One region of the Homoserinimonas sp. A447 genome, then DNA from elsewhere that is predicted to be linked to it. Evidence: predicted binding sites of a transcription regulator. Region 1 holds the regulator's gene; the other holds the start of a gene.
The links. Region 1 encodes HrcA, which represses chaperone genes, less so after heat shock. Its sites were predicted from a motif close to TTNGCACTCGNNNNNNNCGAGTGCNAA; they were not measured.
Positions count from the first base shown of each region.

Region 2: the regulator HrcA is predicted to act here: its motif matches at 2,626-2,652, upstream of groES (co-chaperone GroES).

Region 1 is NZ_JBTMWW010000001.1:711,738-726,383, forward strand. It holds gene leuS (leucine--tRNA ligase) at 1-1,037, shown strand, start outside; gene ACX3O0_RS03485 (helix-hairpin-helix domain-containing protein) at 1,153-1,764, shown strand; gene ACX3O0_RS03490 (ComEC/Rec2 family competence protein) at 1,767-4,130, shown strand; gene holA (DNA polymerase III subunit delta) at 4,166-5,221, shown strand; gene ACX3O0_RS03500 (HNH endonuclease signature motif containing protein) at 5,528-5,995, shown strand; gene rpsT (30S ribosomal protein S20) at 6,200-6,460, opposite strand; gene ACX3O0_RS03510 (LPXTG cell wall anchor domain-containing protein) at 6,696-7,694, opposite strand; gene lepA (translation elongation factor 4) at 7,884-9,749, shown strand; gene ACX3O0_RS03520 (DUF1990 family protein) at 9,750-10,406, shown strand; gene hemW (radical SAM family heme chaperone HemW) at 10,413-11,633, shown strand; gene ACX3O0_RS03530 (DUF4870 domain-containing protein) at 11,643-12,017, opposite strand; gene ACX3O0_RS03535 (DUF4870 domain-containing protein) at 12,088-12,477, opposite strand; gene hrcA (heat-inducible transcriptional repressor HrcA) at 12,689-13,711, shown strand; gene dnaJ (molecular chaperone DnaJ) at 13,761-14,646, shown strand, end outside.
Region 2 is NZ_JBTMWW010000001.1:2,081,778-2,096,423, forward strand. It holds gene ACX3O0_RS10155 (ABC transporter substrate-binding protein) at 1-1,052, opposite strand, end outside; gene rarD (EamA family transporter RarD) at 1,107-2,051, opposite strand; gene groES (co-chaperone GroES) at 2,249-2,563, opposite strand; gene ACX3O0_RS10170 (THUMP-like domain-containing protein) at 2,736-3,911, shown strand; gene ACX3O0_RS10175 (DUF4190 domain-containing protein) at 4,014-4,448, opposite strand; gene ACX3O0_RS10180 (DUF4190 domain-containing protein) at 4,540-4,932, opposite strand; gene tsaD (tRNA (adenosine(37)-N6)-threonylcarbamoyltransferase complex transferase subunit TsaD) at 5,037-6,089, opposite strand; gene rimI (ribosomal protein S18-alanine N-acetyltransferase) at 6,086-6,580, opposite strand; gene tsaB (tRNA (adenosine(37)-N6)-threonylcarbamoyltransferase complex dimerization subunit type 1 TsaB) at 6,580-7,212, opposite strand; gene tsaE (tRNA (adenosine(37)-N6)-threonylcarbamoyltransferase complex ATPase subunit type 1 TsaE) at 7,212-7,712, opposite strand; gene alr (alanine racemase) at 7,709-8,821, opposite strand; gene ACX3O0_RS10210 (holo-ACP synthase) at 8,818-9,189, opposite strand; gene glmS (glutamine--fructose-6-phosphate transaminase (isomerizing)) at 9,291-11,147, opposite strand; gene coaA (type I pantothenate kinase) at 11,213-12,160, shown strand; gene glmM (phosphoglucosamine mutase) at 12,167-13,528, opposite strand; gene rpsI (30S ribosomal protein S9) at 13,558-14,052, opposite strand; gene rplM (50S ribosomal protein L13) at 14,085-14,531, opposite strand.

The DNA.
Region 1 (14,646 bases):
GAGCTGCCGCCGATTGGGTGAACGTGCCCAACCCGAAGGACGGCACCCCGGCCAGGCGCGACCCGGACACCATGGACACCTTCGTCGATTCGTCGTGGTACTTCCTGAGGTTCCTGAATCCTCACGATGACACCCAGGCGTTCGACCCTGCGGCGGCCGACCGGTGGGCGCCGGTCGACCAGTACGTAGGCGGCGTGACGCACGCCATCCTTCACCTGCTCTACGCCCGGTTCATCACCAAGGTGCTGTACGACCTGGGCTACGTCTCGTTCACCGAGCCGTTCAGCGCACTGCTCAATCAGGGAATGGTTCTCATGGACGGCAGCGCCATGAGCAAGTCCAAGGGCAACATCGTGCAGCTGAGCGAGCAGCTCGACGAGCATGGCGTGGATGCCGTGCGGCTCACCATGGCATTCGCCGGCCCTCCGGAAGACGACATCGACTGGGCGGACGTCTCCCCACACGCATCCGCGAAGTTCATCGCCCGCGCATGGAGGCTCTCCGGCGATGTCACCAGCAAGCCCGGAGTGGACTGGAGCACCGGCGACGAGTCGCTGCGCCGGGTGACCCACCGGTTCCTCGCCGAGGCGCCGGCGCTGACCGAGTCCTTCAAGTTCAACGTCGTGGTCGCCCGCATCATGGAGTTGGTGAACGCCACCCGCAAGGCGATCGATGGCGGCGTCGGCGGCGGCGACCCCGCCGTTCGGGAGGCGACCGAGACGGTCGCGCTCGCCCTCAGCCTGTTCTCGCCCTATGTGGCGGAGGAGATGTGGGAGCGCCTGGGTTACCCGGCGCCGGTCGCGTTGGCCGGTTGGCGCAAGGCCGACCCGGTGCTGCTGGTGGAGACCTCGGTCACCGCGATCGTGCAGGTCGACGGGAAGGTGCGTGACCGCCTCGAGGTGAGTCCCAGCATCGACCCGGCTGAGCTGGAAGCCCTGGCACGGGCGTCGGATGCTGTTCAGCGCGCGGTCGGCGATCGCACCATCACCGGAGTCACCGTCCGCGCTCCGCGGGTGGTGAGCCTGTCGACCAAGTAGGGGAGGTAGGGCCACCGGAAGACCGGTAGTCCTCCATTGCCCGCACGGTGCGGTTCTGTGCACAGAGACGCGCCGATGGCCTTCTGGTCGGAATGCGGCTGGTTAGCGTCGTGGGATGAGCACCCCCCGCTCGGGCACCCCCGGCTCCCTGAGCACCCGCCGCCCCCTGAGCCTGTCGAAGGGTGCGGTCTTCGTTCTCCTCCTGATCGCGATCGCGATCGCCGTCCTGATCTCCGCGCTCGGCTCCCACGGAACGTCGGAACCCGTCGGCACGGTGCGTTCAGCATCCGCTCCTGAGCGGATGCAGGCGACCATCTATGTGCACCTGCTGGGGGAAGTCGCCACCCCGGGGTTGTACCAATTGCCGGAGGGCTCCCGTGCGGTGGATGCTGTGGCCGCGGCCGGCGGCTTCATCGAGGGCGCCGATCGGACCAGCCTCAACCTGGCCCGCATCCTGTCCGATGGCGAGCAGGTGTATGTGCCGAAGGAGGGCGAGGCGCCATCCGCCCGGCCTGGCGCGATCGGGACGATCGCCGGCAAGGTCAACCTGAACACCGCCGACGCGGCGGCACTCGAGACCCTTCCCCGGGTCGGGCCGGCGATGGCGGCACGCATCATCGCCTGGCGAGCGGCCAACGGGCGATTCTCGGCCGTGGAAGACCTCAAAAGCGTGAGCGGCATCGGCGACAAGACCTTTGAGGCCATGCGGGACCTCATCACGATATGAAGGTGGATGCCCGACTGGCGCTGCCCGCCGCTGTCGGGTGGGCCGTGCTGGCGATCGTCATCGCCGCACCGGCGGCACTGCCCTGGACGGCAGGCGGATGCTGGCTGGTCGCGGCGTTCGGACTGATGGCAACACGGTGGCTGCGGATCCGAATGCGCGCGGTGGCCCTGAGCCTGGTACTCGGCGGGGCACTGGCGGCCATGATGCTCACCTCAGCGGCAATCTCGGCGCCCAGCCGGTGGCCGGAGCCGCTGGTGGATGCTGTCGGCAGCGGCGCGGTGGTCCGGGCTGTTGCCAGCACGACGCAGGCGACGGACAACCGTGACGGCAGGTTCACCGCGACGCTGATGAGGGGCACTGTGGCGGGTTCGGAGTTCACCGCCTCAGCTCCTGTGTTGGTCTTCGGTGCAGCCGAAACCCCGGTCGGTATCGGTGCCGAGCTGCAATTGACTGGAACCCTGGGCCAGGCTGACCACGCCGGGAACGTGGCCTTCCTGTTCTTCCTGACCGATGACGCATCGGTGGAGCGAGGACCACCGTGGCTCATCAGGGCGACCGGTGGCCTGCGCGACGGGTTCCGTGACCTGGCAACGTCGCTGCCCGGCGACGGCGGCGACCTGCTTCCCGGCCTGGCCATCGGCGACACCGGCGCGGTAACCGAGTCCCTGGATTCCGCGATGAAAGCGTCATCACTCAGCCACCTCACCGCCGTCTCCGGAGCGAACTGCGCCGTCATCATCGCGCTGGTCGTCTTCGGCGGTTCGGCGATAGGGCTTTCGCGTTCGGTACGGATCGGCGCGGCGTTGGTAGTACTCGCCGGATTCGTCGTGCTGGTCACGCCGGAGCCCAGCGTGCTTCGGGCCTCCGTCATGGCAGCGCTCGTGCTTGCCGGTCTCGCCTCCGGTCGCCCGTTGAGAGGGCTGCCGGTGCTGGGTCTTGCCGTCACCGTGCTGCTGGTGATGGACCCCTGGCTGGCACGCAATTTCGGCTTCGTCCTGTCGGTCTGCGCCACTGCAGGACTGCTCCTCTTTGCCGCGCCGCTGGCTCGTGCACTCTCCCGGTGGGTGCCTCTGCCGCTCGCGCTGCTGGTGGCAGTACCCGCCGCGGCTCAGCTGGCCTGCCAGCCTGTGCTCATCCTGCTCACGCCCTCGATTCCGACCTACGGGGTGCTGGCGAACATCCTCGCGGCGCCGGCAGCGTCGGTGGCGACCGTGCTCGGATTGATCGCCTGCGTGACTGCCCCGGTGTTCGCCCCGCTTGGTGCCGTGATGGCCCAGGTGGCGTGGCTGCCCTCAGCCTGGATCGCGGCAGTGGCATCGTTCTTCAGCGCGCTGCCCGGTGCGAGCCTGCCCTGGCTCTCCGGCGTTGCCGGGGTGGCGTTGTGCCTGCTGGCGGGCGCGCTCGCCCTGCTGGCGTGGTTGCTGCCGGCCGGCCGGGCAGGGAAGTGGCGCGCCGCCGCATCCGCCGGCCTGGTGCTCCTGGTCGTCGCATACGTGGGCGTTGCCGGAGGTGAACAACTGCGACGCCGCGTGGCACCGCCCGCGGATTGGGCCGTCGCGGCCTGCGATGTCGGCCAGGGTGACGCGATGCTGGTGCGCAGTTCCGGTCAGGTGGCGCTGATCGACACCGGGCCGGAGCCGGGCCTGCTCGACGAGTGCCTGTCCACCCTTGGAGTCGCCCATATCGACGTGCTGGTTCTCACGCACTTCGATCTCGACCATGTCGGCGGGTCCATGGCGGTGGCCGGTCGAGCCGATCGTGTGCTGGTCGGGCCGAGCGCCGGCCAGGACGATGATCGCGTCGTGCAGCAATTGGCGGATGCCGGCGCGGCCGTCGAGCAGGTGGCAGGCGGTAATACGGGGACGCTGGGGGAGCTGCGGTGGGACGTCCTGTGGCCGCCGGCACGACTGGGCGGCATCGAACCGGGCAACGACGCCAGCGTAGTTCTGCAGTTCACGCCGGCATCCGGATGCGAGCACGGCTGCTTCACCGGCGTATTCCTCGGCGACCTGGGCGAGGAGTCGCAGGGGCGGATGCTCGGAGCAGCCAACCTCGGCGGAGCCGGTCTGGCCGGGGTCGACCTGGTGAAGGTCTCGCACCACGGTTCGCGGGACCAGAACAGTCGGCTCTACGAGACGCTGCGCGCAACCGTCGGCCTGATCGGCGTCGGTGCTGACAACGACTACGGTCATCCGACCGAACAGACGCTCGACCTCCTCGGCGCGACCGGCACGGAGGTGGTGCGCACCGACCGCTCAGGGCTGGCACTGATCTCCTTGCGGGGCGGGGAACTCGTCCTGTGGACCGAGCACGACAGTACCAATACGGGCAGTGCTGATTCGAGCGGTGTCGGCGCACCAGAATAGGCTGGGGTGTCGCCCCCGGTGTCCAGAGGAGTTCCATGGCAGTGCAACGTTCGTCGAAGGCAGGCGCTGCGAAATCGTCGACGTCCCGCACCGGTTCAGCCAAGGCCGCAGCGATTCCCCAGGTCGGCTGGTCGAGCATCCGCCCCGCCCGGGTGGTGCTGGTGTCGGGAACCGAGACACTGCTTGCCGATCGTGCGATCCGCCTTCTTCGCGACACGCTCAAGCTGGAGGATCCGAGCCTCGAGGTCAGCGACCTGGAGGCCGACAACTACGCGCCCGGTGAGTTGATTACCCTCGCCAGCCCCTCCCTGTTCGCCGAACCACGTCTGATTCGCGTCACCAACGTCGAGAAGTGCACTGACGCGTTCATCTCCGAGTGCCTCGAGTACCTGGAGGCGCCGGCCGATGACACCTACCTGGTGCTGCGTCACGCCGGGGGAGTGCGTGGCAAGAAACTGCTCGACGGCATCCGGTCGGGAACCGGCGGCGGCATTGAGGTGGTCTGTGCGGAGCTGAAACGGGAGTCCGACAAGCTCGATTTCGCGCGCGACGAGTTTTCCACGGCGGGCAAGAAGGTCAGCGCTGGGGCGCTCCGTGCGCTGGTGTCTGCTTTCGCGGACGACCTGGCCGAGTTGGCTTCCGCCTGCCAGCAGTTGATCGCGGATGCCGCGGCGGAGGTGACCGAGGCGACGGTCGAGAAATACTATTCCGGCCGGGTCGAGACGAACGCGTTCAAGGTCGCAGACAGCGCCATCGCCGGTCGGCACGGTGAGGCATTGATCCTGTTGCGGCATGCACTCGCCTCGGGGGCCGACCCGGTGCCGATGGTCGCCGCCTTCGCGATGAAGCTGAGGACGATGGCGAAGCTGGTCGGACGGCGGGGCGGGTCTGGCCAGTTGGCTGCGCAGTTCGGCCTTGCGCCGTGGCAGGTCGAGCGCGCCCAGCGCGACCTCCAGGGCTGGACGGAGGCGGGGCTCGGGCGCTGCATCGAATTACTGGCAGAGACGGATGCCGCGGTCAAGGGTGCCGAGCGCGACCCGGTCTTCGCGCTGGAGCGCATGGTCAGCAAGATCGCGGCCCGCGGCGAGTAGCGGGGTAATTCACTTATCGGCTGGTCGGGCGTGTCGAGGCCTCCGTCGGGTTGCGCGACTGAGGCTGGTCGAGCTCGTCGGGAAACTACCGGACGGGATGTCGGAGCTGATCCTGGTGTTGCCGACCCTGCTGGCCGCCGGCGTCTGGGACCGGCTCACTACTCAGGCCAGAACTTTGTCCCGGGCCGGAGACCGCGCTCGTTTGACCAGTTGCGGGCCGATCTGGCCACCGACCTGCTCCTGACCGGGGGGCTGGACGGGACGGACGGGTCCCCACACGCGTTGGCTCGGGGGATCACTGCGGAGGTGGCCATTGTCATCCCCGCCCTGACCTTGCTTGGTGAGGGTGATGAGCCGGCGACCCTGGCCGGTGCGGGGCCGATCGGGTTGGCCGAAGCGAAACTGTTGGCGGCCCAGGTCCCGTCGATGGTGCGGATCCTCACCCACCCCACCAGTGATCTGGTGTTATCGGTCGATACGTATCGGCCGTCGGAGAAACTCCGAAGGTTCCTCCGGATCCGGGACGGTCGGTGTCGATTCCCGGGCTGCACCCGACCGCCGAACCGGTGCGATCTCGACCACACCGTGGCCGCCGACGTCGGCGGACCCACCACCGTGGATAACCTGGCCCATCTATGCCGCGGCGATCACACCCTGAAACATCACGGCGGGTGGAGCGTGAAACAACTGGCACCCGGGGTGTTGGAGTGGACCAGCCCCAACGGGTACGTCCACACCGACAAACCCGACCCCACCGTCCACTTCGCCGCCTAACCCTGGCTGGCCGCTGGGGATTTCGACAAGCTCAACCAGCGAGGCACATGCTCAACCAGCTGAGGCGGGTTGAGCACCCCCAGGCTGGTTGAGCTTGTCGAAACCCATCGAGCCCGCCGAGATCCCCGGCTCACGCCACGAACTGCGCAGGCCAACAAAAACCCCGCCTCACGAGGAGACGGGGTTCTTGTTCAGCTGGTGTGCCTACAGGGCGTTGACCTGCTTGGCGATGGCCGACTTCTTGTTGGCGGCCTGATTCTTGTGGATGACTCCCTTGCTGGCGGCCTTGTCGAGCTTCTTCGAGGCGAGGAGGAGGGCGGCTGCGGCCTTCTCCTTGTCCCCGGCAACGACAGCGGCGCGGGTGGCGCGGATGGCGGTGCGAAGCTCGGCCTTGAATGCCTTGTTGCGATCCGTCGCCTTCTTGTTGGTGAGGATGCGCTTGATCTGCGACTTGATGTTTGCCACTTAGGGTTCTTTCTCTAGTTCTGGACGGTGTTTGGCAGCTGTGGCCGAGACGAAGTAGAGGGCATCGTTCCGATTGAGAGCTGCGATTCGCACCCGTGATCGTGGGAAATGAACGCGGTGCGCAAGCCAAGCGTCAACTTTACCAGAGGAAGCGCCTGTTTCGGCAATCGTCTGATGTGGTCGGGCATGCGAAAGGGGCGAGCCCAACGGGCCCGCCCCTTCCGGATACTACTGTCTAGCGACGGTGGGCTGCCGCGCGACGGCGGCCGGCCAGTACGAGGCCAGCGCCGAGCAGGAGCATTACTCCGCCGGCAGCGATGGCCGGCGTGAAGTCCGTACCGGTTGCGGCGAGTGTCGCTGGGTTAGCGGTGACGGCGAACGAGCCCGAGGTCATGACGCCTGAGCTGAGACCGCGCGCACCGAGGTAATAGGTGCCCGCAACCAGGGAGGCTTCGCTGTACGCAACGGTTACCGAGCCGTTGGCGTCAGCGGTGAAGGACCCTGGGATCGCTCCGCCGGAGCCGCCGTTGCTGAAGGTACCACTCACGCTCTCGCCTGGAATGAAGCCGGTGAACACGCCGGACACGCCGGTGGTCCCCATCGCTGCAATGGTGAGTGATGCGGGCGTGACGGCCGCAGTGGGAGCGGGGAGGAACCAGTGCGTGTCGCCCGCCCACGTAACGTGGCTTACCACCGCACCAGCCGGTGCGATCAGGCCGAACGCGAGGATCTCGTAATCATCGCCCAAGGCAGCAAGCTCGGCGACGTACTCGGGAATCGTGTGGCTCGTTCCCGCTGCGAAGCTGCCGACGGCTCCACTGGTGGTCCACCCGGCGAGCGGGTTGAGCCCGACCGGTCCAAAGTTGTCCGGGCGAAGGGTGGTAAACCCGGTGTCAGCCACTCCGTCTGTGAAGAGTGGGATCTGGAAGTTCGCGTTGCCGCTGACGACACCGAAGTCCGCTCCATCTACGAGCGCACCGAGATCGGTGGTGGGCGTTGTCCCGTTCAGAATCTGTGTGTTACCGGTGATTGTCAACCCATTGACGCCTGAGGTAACCGTTCCCGTCGAGCCGGCTCCGATGAACCAGCCTGCGGGGTAAGACGCGCCTTCGACACCGAACTCGCTGTCGTCTACATAGAGGTCGGCGGCACTTGCGGAGCCTCCGATGGCGAGCGTTGACACGCCTACAAGGGCTGCGGCAGCCCCGACGGCGAGCATGCGGGAAAACTTCATGTCGTGTGTGTTCCTTACTTTCGGGTCGCGCAAAAACAACGATTCCTCGAACGCTACTCCGTCTTGGGGCAGATATACCGGATTTTCGAAAAGTTCTTCATAACGAATTGCTCTCAGCTAGTGCACACTGCGCTCGCTCGCGGGCATGGGAGAATTGGACGACTCTTCCCAGCAACCCCTGAGGTACACGTGAGCCCCAAAGCATTGAAGGCCCTTGAACCGGCATCGACCGACCCCGCCTTCATCCGCAACTTCTGCATCATCGCCCACATCGATCACGGCAAGTCGACCCTCGCCGACCGGATGCTGCAGGTGACCGGCGTGGTCAGCGACCGCGACATGCGTGCGCAGTACCTGGACCGGATGGACATCGAGCGCGAACGCGGCATCACCATCAAGAGCCAGGCAGTGCGGATGCCCTGGGCCCTCGAGCAGGCTGAGGGACCGGACCAGGTCTATGCCCTCAACATGATCGACACTCCCGGCCACGTCGACTTCACCTACGAGGTGTCCCGCAGCTTGGCGGCCTGCGAGGGCGCCATCCTGCTGGTGGATGCGGCCCAGGGCATTGAGGCGCAAACTCTTGCGAACCTCTACCTCGCGCTGGCGAACGACCTCACGATCATCCCGGTGCTGAACAAGATCGACCTTCCGGCCGCCGACCCCGACAAGTACGCGAAGGAGCTGGCCGGCCTCATCGGAGGCTCACCCGACGACGTGCTTCGGGTGTCCGGCAAGACGGGTGTCGGAGTTCCCGAGCTGCTGGATCGCGTCACCAAGCTCATTCCGCCACCGGTCGGCGACGCATCCGCCCCTGCACGCGCCATGATCTTCGACTCCGTCTACGACAGCTACCGCGGTGTCGTCACCTACGTGCGGATGATCGACGGCAAGCTGAGCCCTCGCGAGAAGGTCCAGATGATGTCCACGAGGGCAACCCACGAGATCCTCGAAATCGGCGTCAGTTCGCCAGAACCGACCCCCAGTCAGGGGCTAGGCATCGGCGAGGTCGGCTACCTGATCACCGGCGTGAAGGATGTTCGCCAGTCGAAGGTCGGGGACACCGTCACTACGGCCGCGAAGCCGGCAACCCAGGCGCTGCCCGGCTACACGGAGCCCAAGCCGATGGTCTTCTCCGGGCTGTACCCGATCGACGGGAGCGACTATCCGGTGCTTCGCGAGGCACTGGACAAGCTGAAGCTGTCGGATGCGTCCCTCGTCTACGAGCCGGAGACATCCGTCGCCCTCGGTTTCGGATTCCGCTGCGGCTTCCTCGGCCTGCTGCACCTGGAGATCATCACCGAACGGCTCGAGCGCGAGTTCGACCTCGACCTGATCGCCACAGCGCCTTCGGTGATCTATGAGGTGACCACCGACGACAAGAAGTCGGTCACCGTCACCAACCCGAGCGAATTCCCCGGCGGCAAGATCGCCTCAGTGACCGAGCCGATGGTGAAGGCGGCCATCCTGGCGCCGAAAGACTACGTCGGCGTCATCATGGAACTCTGCCAGGGCCGCCGCGGAGCGCTGCTCGGCATGGACTACCTCGGTGAGGACCGAGTGGAGATCCGCTACAGCATGCCGCTCGGCGAGATCGTCTTCGACTTCTTCGATCAGCTCAAGAGCAAGACGGCGGGCTACGCGTCGCTCGACTATGAGCCCAGCGGTCAGCAGGAAGCCGACCTGGTGAAAGTCGACATCCTGTTGCAGGGCGAACAGGTCGACGCGTTCAGCGCGATCGTGCACCGCGACAAGGCGTACGCCTACGGTGTGCTGATGACCGGGCGACTGCGTGAGCTGATCCCGCGGCAACAATTCGAGGTGCCCATCCAGGCGGCCATCGGCGCTCGAATCATCGCTCGCGAGAGCATCCGCGCCATCCGCAAGGACGTCCTGGCCAAGTGCTACGGCGGCGACATCACCCGCAAGCGCAAACTTCTGGAGAAGCAGAAGGAGGGCAAGAAGCGGATGAAGATGGTCGGCCGCGTCGAAGTACCTCAGGAGGCTTTCATCGCGGCGCTCTCCGGCGATACGGAGAAGAAGGAAAAGAAGTAGATGAGCAGGGCCCAGTGGTGGAATCGGCCGGTCACCTACGCGGCGGTGGGCGGCACCAAGGCCGCTGACCTGATGGCTTACCCGCCGTCCGGATACCGGCCGTTCGAGAAGCGTGCGCGCATCGGTCACGGCCCCGCGCGCTGGGAGTATGCCTGGGCAGCCGCGCTGTCCTGGGGCATCCAGACGAACAGCGGCTTCCTGGTCGATGTGACGGAGACTCCGGATGCCGTGACCGGCCTCACCTACACCCCCGTCGAGTTCGACACCGGGGGAGTTCCGGTAAAGCCGGCGAGCACCGAAACGCCGGACGAGCTCACCTTCGGCCCTGACGGCACGGAGTTCGTGGTCCCAGGGGTGACTGCCAAGCTGTCCATACCGGTGGGCCCGCTCCGCATCGGCGCGCCGTGCCGGGTCGTCTACATCGTCGATGAGAAGGACCGCAAGGGGTTCGCCTACGGCACCCTGGCCGGGCATCCGGAGAGCGGTGAGGAGGCGTTCATCGTGGAGCGCACCGACGACGGATCGGTGTGGCTCACCATCCGCGCGTTCTCCCGTCCGGCGAATGTCGGCTGGTGGCTCGCGTACCCGGTACTGCGTATCGCGCAATGGTTCTACACCCGCCGCTATTTCAAGGCGTTGACCGGACCGGTCGACTGAACCCAGATGCCCTCCGCCCTGCCCATCGCCGATCCGGCCCCTGCCGACGGAAACCTGCCCGCCTCGGTCGCGCTCGACGCTGAGAACCGCAACTTCGGCGTCTACCTGCACGTGCCGTTCTGTCGCGTCCGCTGCGGGTACTGCGACTTCAACACCTACACCTCGGAGGAGCTGCGCGGCGCCAAGCGCAGCGATTATGCCGGTCAGGCCATGCAGGAGGTGGGGCTCGCCGCACAGGTGATGGACGCTGCCGGATTGCCCAGCCGACCCGTTTCGACGGTCTTCTTCGGCGGAGGAACACCCACCCTGCTCCCCGCCGCGGATCTCGCGGCGATGCTGGGGTCGGTGGCGGATGCCTGGAACCTGGCAGCGGATGCCGAAATCACCACCGAGGCCAACCCAGACTCTGTCGACCTCGAGTACCTGCTCAGGCTGAAGCGTGCCGGATTCACGCGCGTCTCGTTCGGCATGCAGTCGGCGGTGCCCCACGTGCTCGCCACGCTGGAGCGCACCCACGATCCGGAGCGGGTCCCGCTGGTTGTCGCCTGGGCCAGGGAGGCGGGCCTGGACGTCAGCCTCGACCTCATCTACGGAACGCCGGGGGAGACCCTGGACGATTGGCGGCGCTCCCTCGAGCACGCGATCGCCCAGCAGCCGGACCACTTGTCCGCCTACTCCCTGATCATCGAAGACGGCACCAAGCTGGCGCGCCAGATTCGTCGCGGCGAGGTCGACCAGCCAGACGAAGACCTGCAGGCCGACATGTACGAACTGGCGGACACCCTGCTGGATGCCGCCGGGTACGAGTGGTACGAGGTGAGCAACTGGGCCCGGAACGGCCATCGCTCACTCCACAACCTCGCCTACTGGCAGGGTCACGACTGGTGGGGAGTCGGTCCGGGTGCCCACAGCCATATCGGAGGCGTCCGCTGGTGGAACGTCAAGCATCCGGCCGCCTACGCCGACCGCATCCTGGCCGGGCACTCCCCGGCCGCCGGACGGGAGACCCTCGATGATGAAACCCGGCGGGTCGAACGCGTGCTCCTGCTGACTCGCATCCGTGACGGGCTTCGGATCGGCGAGCTTCCGGCATCCGGTCGCACCGCCGTCGCCGGCCTCATCGCCGACGAGCTGGTTAACGCAGCAGCCGCCCTGCGCGGGTCAATCGAGTTGACGCTGCGTGGGCGGCTGCTGGCGGACGCCGTTGTCCGAAGGTTGGTCCAGTAGCTTCGAAACCTACTTGATCAGCGGAATCGACAACGGGTAGTTGTAGTACTCACCGTTGGTCGCCTTCACCGCGGCGATGATGCTGAACACGATGATGACGATGCTGACAGCCATGAGGATCACGAACCCGATCAGCACGAATAGCGTCAGGAGCCCAACCACCGCTGCAATGGTCATGGTGATCTGGAAGTTGAGCGCAGACTGCGTGTGAGCGCGGACGAACGGGCCACGGTCCTTCAGCACCAGGTATCCGATCAGTGGAGAGATCACCCCGAGGAAGATACCGCCAATGTGCACGAGCGTCGCCCACAGCTTCTCGTCGCGGGGGCTCATCGGCTGGACGGGCTGGTAGTCGCCGGGAGGCGGTGGGGCTGAATTGGTCATGGGTCCATTAAAGCAAGAAAGGCCGGGACTGTGTGTCCCGGCCCGCTCGCTGTACGTGACGAACCGACTGCTACTTGATGAAGCGGATGTTGATCGGGTAGCGGTAGGCCGCGCCGGCCTTCGCCTTGTTGAAGCCCTGCACGCAGAAGATGATGGTGATCACCCAGAGCGCCAGCGGGAAGATCCAGCTGATGAGAACCCAGAACCCGAACGTGACGGCGGTCAGGATCGCGTTGATGATCATGATCGCGATGTGTCCAATGGTCACCGTGATCTGGAAGTTCAGGGACTCCTTGCCCTCAGCGTTGGTGTGAGCTCCGCGGTCCTTGAAGACCAGCCAGATGATCAGTGGCGGCAGGATCCAGAGGATGCCGCCGAGGTGCGCAAATGACGCCCACTGGTTGTCTTCCGCCTGAGACAGCGGCGCTGCTGCGGCGGGGGAAGGAGCTTGTTCGGTCATTGACTTTGCCTTTCGGTTGCGAGTTGCTGCTAGACATCGGGTAGAGCCTCCTGGCGGGTGAATGCCAGACCCCCATGACGGGGCCGCTAATCAAGCGCACCCATAAGCTAGTGCCGGACACAGCCCTCTGGCAAGGACATCCGGGCGGGTCGAGGCGATACAATTGGCAGTCGGAAGGTAAGAGTGCCAAGAAACTGAGGGTGGGTGCGACATGGTCTCCGAGCGCAGCCTCGAAGTTCTCCGCGTGATCGTTCAGGATTACGTCGCCTCCCGGGAGCCTGTCGGTTCGAAGTCGATTGTCGAGCGCCACTCCTTCGGTGTCTCTGCTGCCACCATCCGCAGCGACATGGCACAGCTCGAAGAAGAGGAGCTGATCACCGCCCCCCACACCTCGTCCGGTCGGGTCCCGACCGATAAGGGTTATCGGGTATTCGTCGACCAGCTTGCCGACTTGCGCCCGCTGACTGCGGCGCAGAGGCATGCCATCGAGGCGTTCCTCGGCCAGTCCACCGACCTCGACGAGGTGCTCGTTCGCACGGTGCGCCTGTTGTCCCAGCTCACGCACCAGGTCGCATTGGTGCAGTACCCATCCCTCACCCGGTCCCGCATCCGCCACATCGAGCTTGTGCTGCTCAGCGACACGCGACTGATGACGGTGCTGATCACCGACACCGGCCGGGTCGAGCAGCGCATCCTCGAAATCACCGCAGGGATGGAAGAAGAGTTCCTCGCAGAGCTGAGGGCGAAGTTCAACGCGGCCCTTGGCGGTCACGAACTGGCCAAAGCGTCCGAGATTCTCGCCGACCTTCCTGACACCTTCTCGGCGGAGCGCCGCGAAACGGTTCGGAAGATCGCGGCCAGACTGATCGAACAGGTTGCGGCCAATCGCCAGGATCGACTGGTGATGGCTGGTGCAGCTAATCTTGTTCGCACCGAAGAAGATTTTCAGGGGAGCATCCTGCCCGTGCTCGAAGCGATCGAGGAGCAGGTCACCCTCCTGAAGCTTTTCGGCGAAATGCAACCGGACCAGCACGGCATGTCGGTGCGGATCGGCGCCGAGAACGCCTCATTCGGCCTCGGTGAGACGTCCGTGGTCGCGACCGGCTACACCTCGTCGGGCGGCGAACTCGCCCGCCTCGGGGTGCTCGGACCGACCCGCATGGACTATTCGAACAACATGGCCGCCATCAGGGCTGTCGCCCGCTACGTGACGCGTCACCTCGGCGAGGCTTGAGCCTCGGCGACCCAGATTCAACAATCCACAACATATTCAAGGAACGGTTTTGGCTGACCATTACGAAGTACTCGGGGTCGAGCGCAGCGCTACGGCTGAAGAGATCAAGAAGGCGTACCGCCGGCTCGCACGTGAGCTGCACCCTGACGTGAATTCCGGGGCGGATGCCGCTGACCGCTTCAAGGAGGTCACTCACGCCTACGACGTGCTGAGCGACCCCAAGCAGAAGCAGCAGTACGACATGGGCGGCCAGGGCGGTTTCGGCGGCGACTTCGGGTTCGGCGATATCTTCGAGACCTTCTTCGGCGGAGGCGGTGGCGGGCGGAACTCGCCACCACGGTCCCGCAGCGAGCGCGGCCAGGATGCGCTGATCCGGGTCGAGGTTGAGCTCGCCGAAGTGATCTTCGGCACCCAGCACGAGGTCGAGGTCGACACTGCGGTGCTGTGCAAGACCTGTCAGGGGTCGTGCTGCGCACCGGGCACCGAGCCGGCAACCTGCGACATCTGCCACGGCAGCGGCCTCATCCAGCGCACCGTTCGCAGCCTCCTCGGCAACGTCATGACGTCCAGCCCGTGCGGCACCTGCCGCGGGTTCGGAACCGTCATCCCCAATCCCTGCGCCACCTGCCAGGGCCAAGGCCGGGTTCGCGCCCGCCGCAAGATCCCGGTGGACATCCCTGCCGGGGTGGACACCGGCATCCGCCTTCAGATGCCGGGCCAGGGCGAGGTGGGGCCTGCCGGTGGACCGCACGGCGACCTGTACCTCGAAATCAAGGTGCGGCACCACGATGTGTTCAGCCGCAACGGTGACGACCTGCTGGCGACGCTCGAGATCCAGATGACGGATGCGATCATGGGCACCAGCGCCTCATTCGAGGCGCTGGACGGCTTCGTGAATCTCGATATCCACCCGGGAACCCAGAGTGCCGAGGTCA
Region 2 (14,646 bases), 1.4 Mb from region 1:
CTCCTGGCCACCGCGAGTCCGCTGTCGTTTCCGGCGACGACCGCGGCCAGCGCCGCCAGCATCACGGCGTCGTAGGCTTCGGCCGCATAACGGAAGTCGGTGACTTGTGCGCCGACGGACTTCACTCTCTCCTGGAACGCCTTGTCCGGTTCGGCACCTTCGATGACACCGCGCGCGCCGATGAGGGTCCCGGCCGGCAGTGCTTGCGAGTAGTCGGCGAGGTTCCCGCCGATCAGCCACAGTCGCTCCTTGCCCAGGCTCGCCGCGGTCAGCGCAGTGATGAGTGCCTTGTTCTGCTCCATCGCCCCGAACGGGCTGGCCAGGATCACGGCGTCCGGTTGGGACGCCGTCACGGTGGCCAGGATGGGGGCGAAATCCTTGACCTGAGACGTGAACTTCTCAGAGGCGACCAGTCGACCGCCGAGTTCGGACACCGCAGCCGTGACAGTGGCAGCCGTGGCCCGGCCAGTGTCGTCATCGAAATAGATGACGGCGAGGCGTGCCTCTCCGCCAGCGCTGGCGAGCTCGGCGAGAACCGTGCCCTGCATGGCTGCAGAGGAGATCGTGCGGAACAGCATGCCGTCTTCGTCCAGGGCGCTCAGCCGCGGGGCTGTGGCCGCCGGCGAGATGAGGGGGATCCCCGCGGTGACCGCCTGAGGCAGGATGCGCTCCGCCAGAACCGATGAAGACGGGCCGATGATGACGTCGACCTGCTTCTCGACGAGCGCATCGAAGGATGCTTCGAGCTTCTTCTCTTTCGCCTCGCCCGAGTCGGCGTGCACGACGACGATCGACTTGCCGAGCACTCCGCCGGTCTCGTTGATCTCCTTCACGGCGAGGTCGACGCCGGCGACCTGCGCCGGCGCGATGAACGCCTGTGGCCCGGTCACCGGGAACAGCGTTCCGATCGTCAGGATGCCGTCGCCGGCCGGCAGCGGCGTGGCTGTGGGGGTGGGGCTCATCGTGGGGGCAGGGGCCGCCGAGCATCCGCTCAGCAGGCAGGCCGCAGCCACTATTGCCAGACCGGCTTGAAAGCGTCGGGTGCGCGACACGCCAGGAGTCCTCTCGTCACCCGGCATTCGCCGGGAACAGCAGAACACTACCGTTTATGCGGGGAGCGGGAGGGTGCGACGGGCCGCCCGGCCGTGGGCAACGAGGTCCCAGGTGAGGATCGCAAGCGCGACCCAGACCAGGCCGAACCCGATCAGGCGTTCGATCGGCATCTCTTCGTGCATGATCAGGACGGCGAAAAGGAACTGGAGCACGGGTGCCAGGTACTGGAAGAGGCCGAGCGCCACCAAGGTAATGCGCCTGGCCGCTGCAGCGAACAGCAGCAGGGGAACCGCGGTGACCACGCCGGCGGAGAGCAACAGCGCCGTGTGCCCTGCGCTCACCGTTCCGAACACGATCCCGCTGGTTGCGCCCACAATGACCAGGATCACGGATGCGACGGGCAACAGCCAGAGTGTCTCCAGCGTCAGTCCGGTGATGGCGTCGACGGACACTCCGGCCTTCTTCTTGAGAAGTCCGTACAGGCCGAAGGACAGCGCGAGAGCGAGGGCGACCCATGGAATGGAACCGTATCCGACAGCGAGCACGACGATGGCGATCGCGCTGACCCCGACCGCGAGCCACTGCAGCGGCCGAAGCCTTTCACGCAGCAGGAAGACGCCGAGCAGCACGGTGACAATGGGGTTGATGAAGTAGCCGAGCGCGGTCTCGACGATCTTCCCGTCGAGTACGGCCAGCACGAAGATCTGCCAATTCGCGTAGATGAGAGCACCGGCCAGGGCTGTGGCGAAAACCAGGCGAGGCCTGCGAAGAACAGCTATGAAGGCCGGCCACTTGCGGGTCACCGTGAGGAGGATGGCACAGAAGACCAGGGAGAACAGGATGCGCCAGGCAACGATCTCGACGCCGCCAGCTGGGGCGAGAAGCAGGAAGTACCCGGGGATCACGCCCCACAACCCGTAGGCTCCCACGGCGAAGAAGACGCCGGACCGCTGACGCGATTCGGCGTCGCTGCGAGCGGGGGTTACAGGGCTGGCCACTCGCTGAATCCTACCGGCCGGGAAATCACATCCGTCGCCCACCGCCACCGGTGCTCATCCGGTGTCTGTCACGAGCCGGTGAATGGCAGGAAGTCATGGAACGACAGAGAGTCTCTGAACGACACTGAGTCACTGAATGACAGGGGGCCCACCGGCTTTCACCGGAGGGCCCCCTGTTGTGCGCGTGGAGCGCGGAACTAGCGAACGACCACTGCAAGCACGTCGCGAGCCGAGAGCACGAGCAGGTCTTCCCCGCCGTACTTCACCTCGGTTCCGCCGTACTTGGAGTAGATGACCTTGTCGCCAACGGCGATGTCGAGGGGAACGCGGTTGCCGTTGTCATCGATGCGGCCGGGGCCGACAGCGATAACTTCGCCCTCCTGGGGCTTTTCCTTCGCGGTGTCAGGGATGACGAGGCCGGAAGCAGTGGTCTGCTCTGCCTCGACCTGCTTGATGACAATGCGATCTTCGAGCGGCTTGATGGACACCGACACGGTTGACCTCTTTCTCATTACTTCGAAAACTTCGGTTAGCACACTCCCTATGAGAGTGCCAGAACAACTGTACTGCCCGACTAGCACTCGTGCAACGTGAGTGCCAACAACCACCACCCGGAAGTGCCCGTTGCGGAGGATTGCGCCTGTTGCGCGGGGCACATCCGACCGGAACGGGAACAATGGGGGGATGCAGAAGTCGGAGTTGCTCGAGTTGCTGTCCGCCGACGGGCTTCGGCTTCTGGACTCGCTGCCCGCTTTCGATTCGAAAGCGGATATCGTGCGCACCGTCTCAGCGCTCCGCGACGCCGGGCACTCCCCAGCCATGGTCGCGGCCGTTCTCACCCAGTCGAGGCTGCGGGCGAAAGCGCCGGCCAAGTTCGGGCCGTTCGCCGCCCGGATGCTGTTCACCGAGAACGGCCTCGAGCAGGCCACCCGGCTGAGCGTTGCCGCGCTCCATGCCGGCCGGTTCCAGGCGGCCGGCGTGACGCGTGTCGCCGATCTCGGCTGCGGCATCGGGGCGGATGCCTTGGCTCTCGCCGCGCTGGACCTCGAGGTCACTGCGGTGGAGGCCGACGAGGCGACCGCGGCCATCGCCGCTTACAATCTGGCACCCTGGCCGAAGGTCACCGTGGTGCACGCCGACGCGACCACCGTCGCCCTGGACGATGTCGATGGCGTCTACCTCGACCCGGCCCGCCGCAACGAGAAGAAGCGGCTGGCCGACCCGGCCGACTGGTCGCCGTCGCTGGATTTCGCCTTCGGCCTGGGCGAGCGGATGCCCACCGGCATCAAGCTGGGACCGGGCATCGACCGCGACCTGATCCCCGCGGACGCCGAGGCGCAGTGGGTCTCCGTCGACCACGACGTGGTGGAGCTCGGCTTGTGGTTCGGGAGTGTGGCGAGGCCGGGCATCCGCCGCTCCGCCCTGGTCATCGGCAGTCACGGGCGGGCGGAGCTGACGGCGGGCGCTGACAGCGAGGACGCCGAAGTCGGCACCCTCGGCGAGTTCGTCTACGAGCCGGACGGCGCCGTCATCCGCGCCCGCCTGATCGGCGATCTCGCCCGATCACTCGGTGGGCGGATGCTCAACCACGACATCGCTTACCTGACCGCCGACACGGCCACCGACACGCCGTTCGCCGCGCGGTTCCGGGTGGTCGCGAAGCTGCCGCTCGATGTGAAGTCGATCCGTAAGGAGCTGACGGCACGCTCGATCGGCACCCTCGAGATCAAGAAGCGCGGGGTGGACATCGACCCGGCGGAGTTCCGCAGGAAGCTGTCGCTCAAGGGCGCGGACTCGGCGACTCTCATCCTCACCAGGGCCGGCGGCAAGCGGGTCGCCCTGCTCGCACAGCGCGCCTGAGCGACTGAACGACTGAGCGAGCGCCGCCGAGCGCGCGTCAATCTTGCGACGGCGGGCGAAACTTGACCGGCGCGTGAAGGGTCGACCCGCGCTCGGCGTAGTTCAGGAGTAGAGGGCCCCGGTACTCGCCGCCGTGCCGACGAACCAGAGCGGGATGAACACGAGAGCCAGCGTGAAAAGGAGAACGATCAACGCCAGCGCAAGTCCGGCATACCCGGTGATGATCCCGGTCAGGGAGAAGCCCTTGGCAGTCGGTTCCCTCTTCATTCCGATGTGCCCGAGGATGACCCCGGCGAGCGCGGGAAGGAAACCCATGAGGAAGAACGACAGCACCAGTCCTACGATGCCGCACACCATCGAGGCGATGCTCAGCCCGCGAGGGGGCGCCGGCTGGCCGTAACCGGCAGGGGCGTAGTACGGGGATTGGCCCGGCTGGCCGTAGGCAGGTTGCCCATAGGGCTGTTGCGCTGCCGGGGCGACTGGAGCCTGGGTCGGCTGCGCGGATGGGGCCGGCGTGCTCGGGTCTTCTGTTGTCATGTGCACATGTTATCGAAGCGAAGCCACCCTCACTTAACTGCAGCAGGGGCACGCTGCTGACAGCGCACCCCTGCAGAACCAGAGTCCGGTACTAGTAGTTGAAGGCCCCGGATGCGCCCGCGCTCGCGAACGCGACGATCCAGAAGATCAGGCCGATAACGGCGATGGCGAGGCTCACGATTCCGAGGATGATGCCGGTCAGCCACAGGCCCTTGGATGCTTGCGGCTCCTTCTTCTTGCCGAGCACACCGAGGATGATGGCGGCCGCCGGAATGAACAGGCCGAGGATCGATCCGACGATCGGGATGACGACGATCCAGGCACCCAGGAAGCCGACGATTCCGGCGATCAGGGAAATGATGCTCAGCACAGGGGCCTTGGCCGGTGCCGCACCACTGGCGTAAGGGGTGCCAGCGGGCCCGGCCGTGTAGCCACTGTTCGGCGGGGTCGGCTCCGGCTGGGCGGGAGGCGTGGTGTCGGACATGGTGCTGGCTCCTTTGGTTGGTGAAAACGATTCAGCGCTGCCAATCGTGGCACTACCCCTATTGGAGTGTCAACGTGAGACGGACTGTTACGCCTGCACCGCGTTCAAGCCTGCACCGTGGTGACCGGCAAAGTCGAGTCGGCACCGAACCCGAGGGACGATGGCGGATGCCCGGCCTCGATCAGCTGGGCACCGAGCGCCGCGATCATGGCACCGTTGTCTGTGCAGAGCGAGAGCGGCGGAATCCGCAACTCGATGCCGTGCTCCCGGCACCGTTGCCCGGCAAGCTCCCGCACGCGAGCGTTCGCGACGACACCCCCGCCGAGCAGCAACCGCGGAACGCCCCGGTCGAGGCAGGCGGCGATCGCCTTGGTGAGCAGCACATCGACGACCGCCTCCCGAAAACTGGCGGCGACATCCGCCAATGGAATGTCGTCACCGGCGTCCTGGTGCTGCTCCACCCAGCGCGCCACCGCGGTCTTCAGCCCGGAGAACGAGAAGTCGTAGCGGTGCTTCTCGAGGTCTTTAGGTCTGCTCAGTCCACGGGGGAAGCGGATGGCCGTGGGGTCGCCAGTCGCAGCCAGCCGGTCGATCTGCGGCCCGCCAGGGTACGGGAGCCCGAGCAGCCGGGCGACCTTGTCGAACGCTTCGCCCGCCGCATCATCGATGGTCTCGCCCAGCAATTCGACGTCGGCGATCAGGTCGCGCACGTGCAGGAGGGAGGTGTGCCCGCCGGAGACGAGCAGCGCGATGGTGGGGTATTCCAGCGGGCGAGCAGTCACATCCGTTTGGAGCACATCGGCGCCGACGTGGCCGACCAGGTGGTTGACGGCGTACAGGGGCTTGTCGAGGGCCACCGCCAGCGCCTTGGCCGCGCCGATCCCCACCATGAGGGCGCCCGACAGGCCTGGGCCGCTGGTGACGGCGATCGCGTCGAGGTCCTCCAGCGTGACTCCTGCCTCAGCGAGGGCGGCGCCCAGCGTTGGCGTGAGGGCTTCGAGGTGTGCTCGCGCCGCGATCTCGGGCACGACGCCGCCGTACCGCGCGTGCTCGTCCATGGAGGACGCGATGACGTTGGCAAGCAGCTGCGTGCCGCGAACGATGCCGACACCGGTCTCGTCGCAGCTGGTCTCGATGCCGAGGACGAGCGCGCTCATGACGACCCACCTGCCAATCGTGGCGCCAGCGGCAGGAGCGTGTGCCGCATCACCACGGCATCCACGTTGTCCGGTTGGTAGTAGCCGGCACGAACGGCGATCGGTTCGAACCCGAGCGCCTTGTAAAGCTTCTGGGCGCCGGGGTTGTCTGCCCGCACGTCGAGGAAGAGCCGAGCCGCACCCCGCTGGTGCGCTTCGGTCATCAATTGCCGCATAAGGGTACGGCCAAGACCCTGACGCCTGGCCGATGCCGCGACGGCGATGGTCTGGATGTCGGCATCCCCGGCGCCGACCGGGGCGAGAAGCCCGGCATAGCCGTCGACCTCGTCCGGCTCGTCGACCCTCACGGCGACGAGGTAATAGGTGTGCGGGCTCCGCAACTCGGCACGCATCGATTCGGTGGACCAGGCATCCGCCTCGAAGGTTGCCGTCTCGATGGCCATGATCGCGTTCAGGTCGTCCTCGCCTGCGCGGCGCAGCATCCAGGCCATCAGCTCACCCTCTTCGGACCGCTGGACACCGTCACGTCCGGCGACCGGAGGTAGAGCGGCTCTGAGCCGGCGAATGGCCGGCCGGCGGAGAACATGGTCTCCGCCAGCATGCCGAGGGCACCCGCGGAGACGACCTGTGCATCCAGCCGGGCGAAGCTGCCGAACCGGGGTACCGCCTCCGTGAGATCGTCGGGGCGCGCGAGGCCCGGTTCCCCGACCCGCACCGGTATTCCGGCGTCGTCGACACCGTCGTACGCCGACCAGTACACCTCTCGGCGCCGGGCATCCGTCACCACCAGCAACGGCCCGGATGCCCCGGCACGGTAGCTCTCGAATGCGATGGCATCGTGGCTCACCACGCGCACTGGCGGCTTCCCTGCCCCGAGGGCGAACGCGTTGCCTGCCGCGATGCCGACCCGGAGCCCGGTAAACGGGCCGGGGCCCATGCCGATGGCGATGCCGGACAGCTCGGGCACAGTCACCCCGGAATCGCGAAGGCATCCGTTGATCAGCTCACCGATGACTTCGGCGTGACGGCGCGTGTCCGGCTCGCTCAACTCGGCGATGACCCCGCGGTCGCGGTCGACGACCGCAACGCTGGTGCCCGCTGACGTGTCAATGGCGAGGAGCATCAGGCCAGCCTATTCCCGCCCCAATTGATGCCGGCCCAGCCGACAGCGCTCCAACGTTCGCCGTGACCGGTCAACCGAACCTCCCGCGGCTCGACTCCCTCTTCGGTCTCCTGCCCGCCAATGGGGCGGCGGATGTCCACCTGCAGCCACGCATCCGCGATCGCATCCAGCATGCCGGCCGCCCACTCCACCACCACGATCGACGCGTCGAAGTCGATATCGAGGTCGTCAAGCTCGGCCGCATCACCCAGCCGATAGGCATCGACGTGCACCAGGGGTGCTCCCCCGGACAGCCGCGGATGGGTGCGCGCCAGCACGAACGTCGGACTGGTGACTGTGCCGCGGATGCCGAGCGCCTCACCGAGCCCGCGCGTGAGCGTTGTCTTGCCCGCGCCCAGTTCACCGTTCAGGGCGACCACGTCACCGGCACGCAATTCGGTGGCGATGGTGGCACCGAGCTCCGCCATCTCCTCCGGGGTTGCGATGGTGATGCTGGTCACTGCCAGGTCCGCTCCACCCGGCCGCCGATGCGAGTGACGATCTCGTAGTTGATCGTTCCGGCGGCAACGGCCCAGTCGGCGGCCGTCGGCGCGCCGGTCGCGGGGTCGCCGAACAGCACAGCGCGGTCGCCGACCTTCACCGGATCGTCGCCGACGTCGACCACCAACTGGTCCATGGCCACGCGGCCGGCGACCGGGTACACCTTGCCACCGATCATCACCGGCCCCTTGCCTGAGGCGTGCCGCGAAATGCCGTCGCCGTACCCGAGCGGCACGAGGGCGAGGGTACTCTCCTGCGTCGTGCGATAGGTGTAGTTGTATGACACCGGGCTGCCCGAGGGAACCCGCTTCACCGAGATGATCGACGCGCTCAACTCCATCGCCGGTCGCAGCCCCAGCTCGGTCGCCGTGGTGTCTTCGAACGGGGAGAGCCCGTAGATGCCGACGCCAAGCCGCACCATGTCGAATCGCGCCTCCGGCACCCGGATCGTGGCCGCTGTCGCGGCGAGGTGCAGTCGTTCCACCGCGAGCCCGGCCTGCTTCGCCATGGCCGCGGCCCGTTCGAAGGTCGCGACCTGTGCCAGGTCATCCGCCCGACTGGTCCCGGAGAGGTGGCTGAACAGGCCGACGACGCGGATGCGTCCTTGCCGCTCATGCTCGGCCGCGGCCTCGAAGACCCGCTCCCACTCGGTGGCTACCATGCCGTTGCGGCCGAGTCCGGTGTCGACTTTCAGGTGCACGCGCGCGGGGGCGGATGCCCGACCGCCGGCTGCCGCGACCTGCTCGAGCTGTTCGGCGTAGCTGACTCCCAATTGGATGTCGGCCGCCAACTCGGCGTCGAAGGTGCTCTCCGGACTGTGGATCCAGGCCAGCAGCGGGGCGGTCAGGCCGGCGGAACGCAGGGCGAACGCCTCGGAGGCGTCAGCGACCCCGATGCAGTCCGCCCCGCCCTCCAGGGCTGCTCGTGCCGATTGCAGGGCGCCGTGCCCATAGCCGTCGGCCTTGACCACGGCCATGGCGAACCGGGTTCCGGCGATTCTCCGGAGCGTCTCGACGTTCGCCGAGATGGCTCCGAGATCGATGCGCGCCTCACGCAGTGGTCTGCTCATGCCGCTCCTTCAGCGATCACGTACGCGATGGCGAGGTCGGCATCGTGGCTCATCGACAGGTGAAAAGTGGCGATGCCGCGCTCATCTGCGACCTCTGCCACGCGATTGGCCAACTCGAACGACGGGTTGCGGAGGTCGTTCGAGACGATCCGGATGTCGTGCCAGCGCACCCCTTCGGAATCGCCGATCGCCTTGATGAGTGCCTCCTTCGCCGCGAAGCGAGCGGCGAGGGAACGCAGTGGGAGGGTGCGGCCATCCGGGTGCTGTTCGCTCTGGGCGAACAAGCGGTCGAGCAACCTCGGCGTCCGGCTCGCGGCCCGTTCGAACCGCGGGACATCCACCAGGTCGACGCCGATGCCGACGATCACTTAACGGAGCTCTTTCGAGCGCTGAGCTGCGAAACCGACGTCGCAGGCTCCGTCGGAGCTGGGGTCGCGAGATTGCTTCGCAATCTTCATAGCTCCACCGCTCACTCGACCGTGACTGACTTGGCGAGGTTCCTCGGCTGGTCGACGTCGAGCCCCTTCGCCGCGGCGAGCTCGAGGGCGAAGACCTGCAGGGGAATGACAGCGAGCAGCGGCTCGATCAACGGGCCGGCCAGCGGAAGCGGGATCACGACATCCGCGTAAGGAAGAACGGATGCGTCCCCCTGCTCGGCAATGACCAGCACCCTGGCGCCGCGAGCGCGGATCTCCTGGATGTTCGAGACGACCTTCTTGTGCAGCGAGTCAGGATCCCGCGGGCTGGGCACGACGACGAACACCGGAATACCGGGCTCGATGAGCGCGATCGGACCGTGCTTCAACTCACCGGCGGCAAAGCCCTCCGCGTGGATGTAGGCGATCTCCTTGAGCTTGAGGGCGCCCTCCAGTGCCACCGGGAAGCCGACGTTGCGACCCAGGAACAGCACCGAACGGGTGTCCGCCATCCAGCCGGCCAGCTGCTTGATCGAGTCGCGCTGCTCGAGAACGGTGTCCATCTGCGCAGGCACGTTCTGCAACTCGACCAGCATCGATGCAACCTCCGCATCGGACAGCGTGCCGCGCACGGCGGCAAGGTGCAGGCCGAGCAGGTAGAGCGCAACAACCTGCGCCACAAAGGCCTTCGTCGAGGCGACGGCCACCTCAGGGCCGGCATGGGTGTAAATGACGGCGTCCGACTCGCGCGGAATCGTCGCACCCTGCGTGTTGCAGACCGAGATCGTGCGTGCGCCGTTGGCCGCCGCGTACTTGACCGCCATCAGGGTGTCCATGGTTTCGCCGGACTGGCTGATCGAGACCACCAGGGTGGTCGGCGTCAGCACCGGGTCGCGGTAGCGGAACTCGTGGGAGAGTTCGACGTCCACCGGGATCCGAGTCCACTTCTCGATCGCGTACTTGGCCAGCATTCCGGAATAGTTGGCGGTACCGGCGCCGACGATGACGATGCGGGTGACGCCCTTCAGCACATCCTCGCCCAGCGCATCCAGTTCGCTCAGGTGCACAACCCCGTCGACGGAACGACCCAGCAGCGTCTTGGCCACCGCCTCCGGTTCCTCGCTGATCTCCTTCGCCATGAAGCTGGACCAGCCGCCCTTCTCCGCAGCTGACGCGTCCCAGGAGACCTCGAACTCTGTCGCCTCGACGGTGTTGCCGTCGAAGTCGGTGACAACAACGGAGTCCGGCGTGATGGTGACCAGCTGGTCCTGACCGATCTCCATGGCGCGCCGTGTGTGCTCGACGAAAGCGGCGACATCCGACCCCAGGAAGTTCTCGCCGTCACCCAGCCCGATGACCAGGGGGGAGTTGCGGCGGGCGCCGACAACGACACCCGGCTGGTCGCAGTGCATGACGAGCAGGGTGAACGCCCCGTGCAGGCGCGACACCACGGTGCGTAGCGCAGTGGCCAGGTCGCCATGCTCCTGATAGGCCAGTCCGACCAGGATGGCGGCGACCTCAGAGTCGGTTTCGCTGGTGAAGACGGTGTCCGGGTGCTCGGCCAGCAGTTCCTGCTTGAGCTCGGCGAAGTTCTCGATGATGCCGTTGTGAATGAGGGCGAGCCTGCCGTTGTCGCCGAGGTGCGGGTGGGCGTTCTCGTCGTTGGGGCCGCCGTGGGTCGCCCAACGCGTGTGGCCGATACCGGTCGACCCGTTGGGCACCGGGTTGGACTCCAGCTCGTCCGTGAGCATCTGCAGTTTCCCGGCGCGCTTGCGCACCCCGAGGGTGCCATCCGCGTCCAGGACGGCGACGCCGGCGGAGTCGTACCCGCGATACTCGAGGCGTCGAAGGCCGCCCATGAGGACTTCGATGCTCTTGGCGCTGCCTACATAACCCACAATTCCACACATGGGCCTGATTTTACGGTACGCCGGCTGAACCACCCGCCAGCCGGCATCAGACTAGGCTTTCTCGGGTGTCCGAAGCCACCCCCGCCAACGGAACGGGAACCCCGTTCGTCGAGATCGAGCGCGCTGATTGGGCTGCCCTCGCCGGCTCGACGAAATCCCCGCTCACCCCGGCCGAAGTGCTCGGGCTCCGCGGCCTCGGCGACGTGCTCAACCTCGACGAGGTGGCGGATGTCTACCTGCCGCTGAGCAGGCTCATCAACCTTTACGCCGTTGGCGCGAAGCGGCTGCACCAGTCGACCAGCGAGTTCCTGGGCCAGCGGGCCCCCAGCACCCCCTTCGTGATCGGCGTGGCCGGATCCGTCGCGGTGGGCAAGTCGACCATCGCCAGGCTGCTGCGCGAGCTCCTCGGCCGCTGGGAGCACACCCCCCGAGTGGAACTGGTCACCACCGACGGTTTCCTGTACCCGAACGCCGAACTCGAGCGCCGCGGCCTGATGGAGCGGAAGGGCTTCCCCGAGTCCTACGACCGGCGGTCACTCCTGCGGTTCGTCAGCAACGTGAAGAGCGGGGTGGAAGAGGTGCGCGCGCCGCTCTACTCGCACCTCAGCTACGACATCGTCCCGGATGCCCAGGTCGTGGTGCACAAGCCCGACATTCTCATCATGGAGGGCCTGAACGTGCTGCAGCCGCCCACCACGCAACACCGTCTCGCGGTCAGCGACCTGTTCGACTTCAGCGTCTACGTCGACGCCCGCACCTCAGACATCGCCACCTGGTACGAGGAGCGGTTCCTGAAGCTCCAGCGCGGCGCGTTCACCAACCCGGAATCGTACTTCCACCGGTACGCCTCGCTCAGTGAAGCGGATGCCCGGCGCACCGCCCGGGACATCTGGGGCCGCATCAACGAGCCCAACCTGACCCAGAACATCCGCCCCACGCGGTCGCGCGCCACTGCCGTGCTGCGCAAGAACTCACAGCATGCGGTGCACAGCATCCTGCTGCGCAAGATCTGACAGCAGTTACAGCGCGAGGCGGGAGCGCACCAGCTCGGCCAGTTCGGCCGACACCCTCTCAGCGGTCGCCAGTTCAGCCGCCTCCACCATGACCCTGACCATCGGCTCGGTGCCGGAGGGCCGCAACAGGATGCGCCCGCTGTCGCCGAGCTTCTCCTCCCATGCGGCCACTTCGGCTGCGATGACCTCGTCTTCGCGGATGCGGTGGTGGTCGACGTCACGGACGTTCACCATGACCTGTGGATACACCGTCATGATGTCGCACAGTTCGGCGAGGCTCTTGCCGGTTCGCGCCATCTCGGAGAGAACGTGCAACCCGGTGAGGATGCCGTCACCGGTGGTGGCGTGGTTGCTCATGATGACGTGGCCCGACTGCTCGCCGCCCAGGTTCAGGCCGTGCTCACCCAGCGCTTCAAGCACGTAACGGTCGCCGACAGCGGTGGTGAGCATCTCGATGCCGTGCTCGGCCATCGCCAGGCGCAGCCCGAGGTTGCTCATCACGGTGGTGACCAGTGTGTTCTTCGCGAGGATGCCGCGCTCTTTCATGGAGACCGCGAGGATCGCCATGATCTGGTCGCCGTCCACGTGGTTGCCGCGGTGGTCGACAGCGAGGCAGCGGTCGGCGTCACCGTCGTGGGCGATGCCGACATCCGCTCCGTGCTCCAGCACGGCCTTCGCCAGGTTGTCCAGGTGCGTCGACCCAACCCCGTCGTTGATGTTGAGGCCGTCCGGGTCGGCACCGATCACGGTGACGCGAGCACCCGCATCCGTGAACACCTGGGGCGAGACACCCGCGGCGGCACCGTTGGCGCAGTCGAGCACGACGTGGATGCCGTCCAGCCGATGCGGAAGCGTCGCCAGCAGGTGGAGGACGTAGCGGTCTTCGGCGTCGGCGAAGCGGGTGATGCGCCCGACCTCGACACCGGTCGGAGCCAGCTTTCCGTTGCTGAGCGCCGCCTCGATGCGATCCTCGACGATGTCGGGCAGTTTCGTTCCACCGACAGCGAAGAACTTGATGCCGTTGTCGGGTGCCGGGTTGTGCGATGCCGAGATCATGACACCGAAATCGGCACCGATGTCGCCGATCAGGAACGCGGCGGCCGGCGTCGGGATGACACCGGCGTCGAGCACATCAACACCGGAACTCGACAGCCCGGCAGCAACCGCCGCCGAGATGAACTCGCCCGAGATCCGGGGGTCGCGAGCGACCACCGCGATGGGCCGGCGACCGGATGCCCGGCGGCCGTCCGCGAATCGCCCTTTTCCGAGCACAACTGCAGCCGCCTGGGCAAGCCCGAGGGCAAGCTCAACGGTGACGTCTCGATTTGCGAGACCGCGGACCCCGTCGGTTCCGAACAAACGCCCCATTACAGCAGCAGCCCGCTACCGCGCGTTGCTTAGCGCTTCGAGAACTGCGACGCCTTGCGGGCCTTCTTGAGACCAGCCTTCTTGCGCTCGATGACGCGGGCGTCACGAGTCAGGAAGCCGGCCTTCTTGAGGGCGGGACGGTTGTTCTCGCGGTCGATCTCGTTCAGCGAACGGGCGATCGCGAGGCGCAGTGCGCCGGCCTGGCCGGAGGGGCCGCCACCGGTGATCTTCGCGATCACGTCGTAGCTTCCCAGGAGGTCGAGAACCTTGAACGGGTCGTTGATCAGCTGCTGGTGCAGCTTGTTCGGGAAGTACTCCGCGAACTCACGACCGTTGACGGTGAAGGTGCCGGTGCCCGGCTTGATGCGCACGCGGGCGATGGCCTGCTTGCGGCGGCCGACTGCGGCGCCGGGGACGTTGAGCACTGCACGCGGTGCCGCGGGGGCCTCCGATGCCGGCGTCTCGGTCGAATAGCTTTCCGGGGCCAGCGCGGTGGTGTCGATGGAGTCTGAAATCTTCGCCATGTTGTGGGAATCCTTGCTTGTACTGGCGCGCGCTACTGCGCGACCTGGCCGAGGGTGTAGGTCTTGGGCTGCTGGGCAGCGTGGGGGTGCTCGGCGCCTGCGTAGACCTTGAGCTTGGTGAGCTGCGCCCGACCAATGGAGTTCTTCGGAAGCATGCCACGGATGGCCTTCTCGACGGCACGCGTCGGGTGCTTCTCGAGCATCTCGGAGTAGGTGGTGGCCGTGAGCCCGCCCGGGTAACCGGAGTGGCGGTAGGCCTTCTTCTGCGCGAGCTTGGAGCCGGTGAGGGCAACCTTCTCGGCGTTGATGATGATGACGAAGTCGCCCATGTCCATGTGGGGGGCGAAGGTCGGCTTGTGCTTGCCGCGAAGCAAGGTCGCCGCGTGGCTGGCCAGACGACCGAGCACTACGTCGGTTGCGTCGATGATGACCCAGTCGCGCTGGACATCCTCGGGCTTGGGGGAAAAGGTGCGCGTCACAGTAAAGCTGCTTTCTGATCGAAATGAGATGTTCGTGAATCCCGCTCCGATGGTCGTTCCGCAACAGAGTGTTGGGGGAACGGTGCCGGTGGAGGGCTCATGATCGGATGCCGCG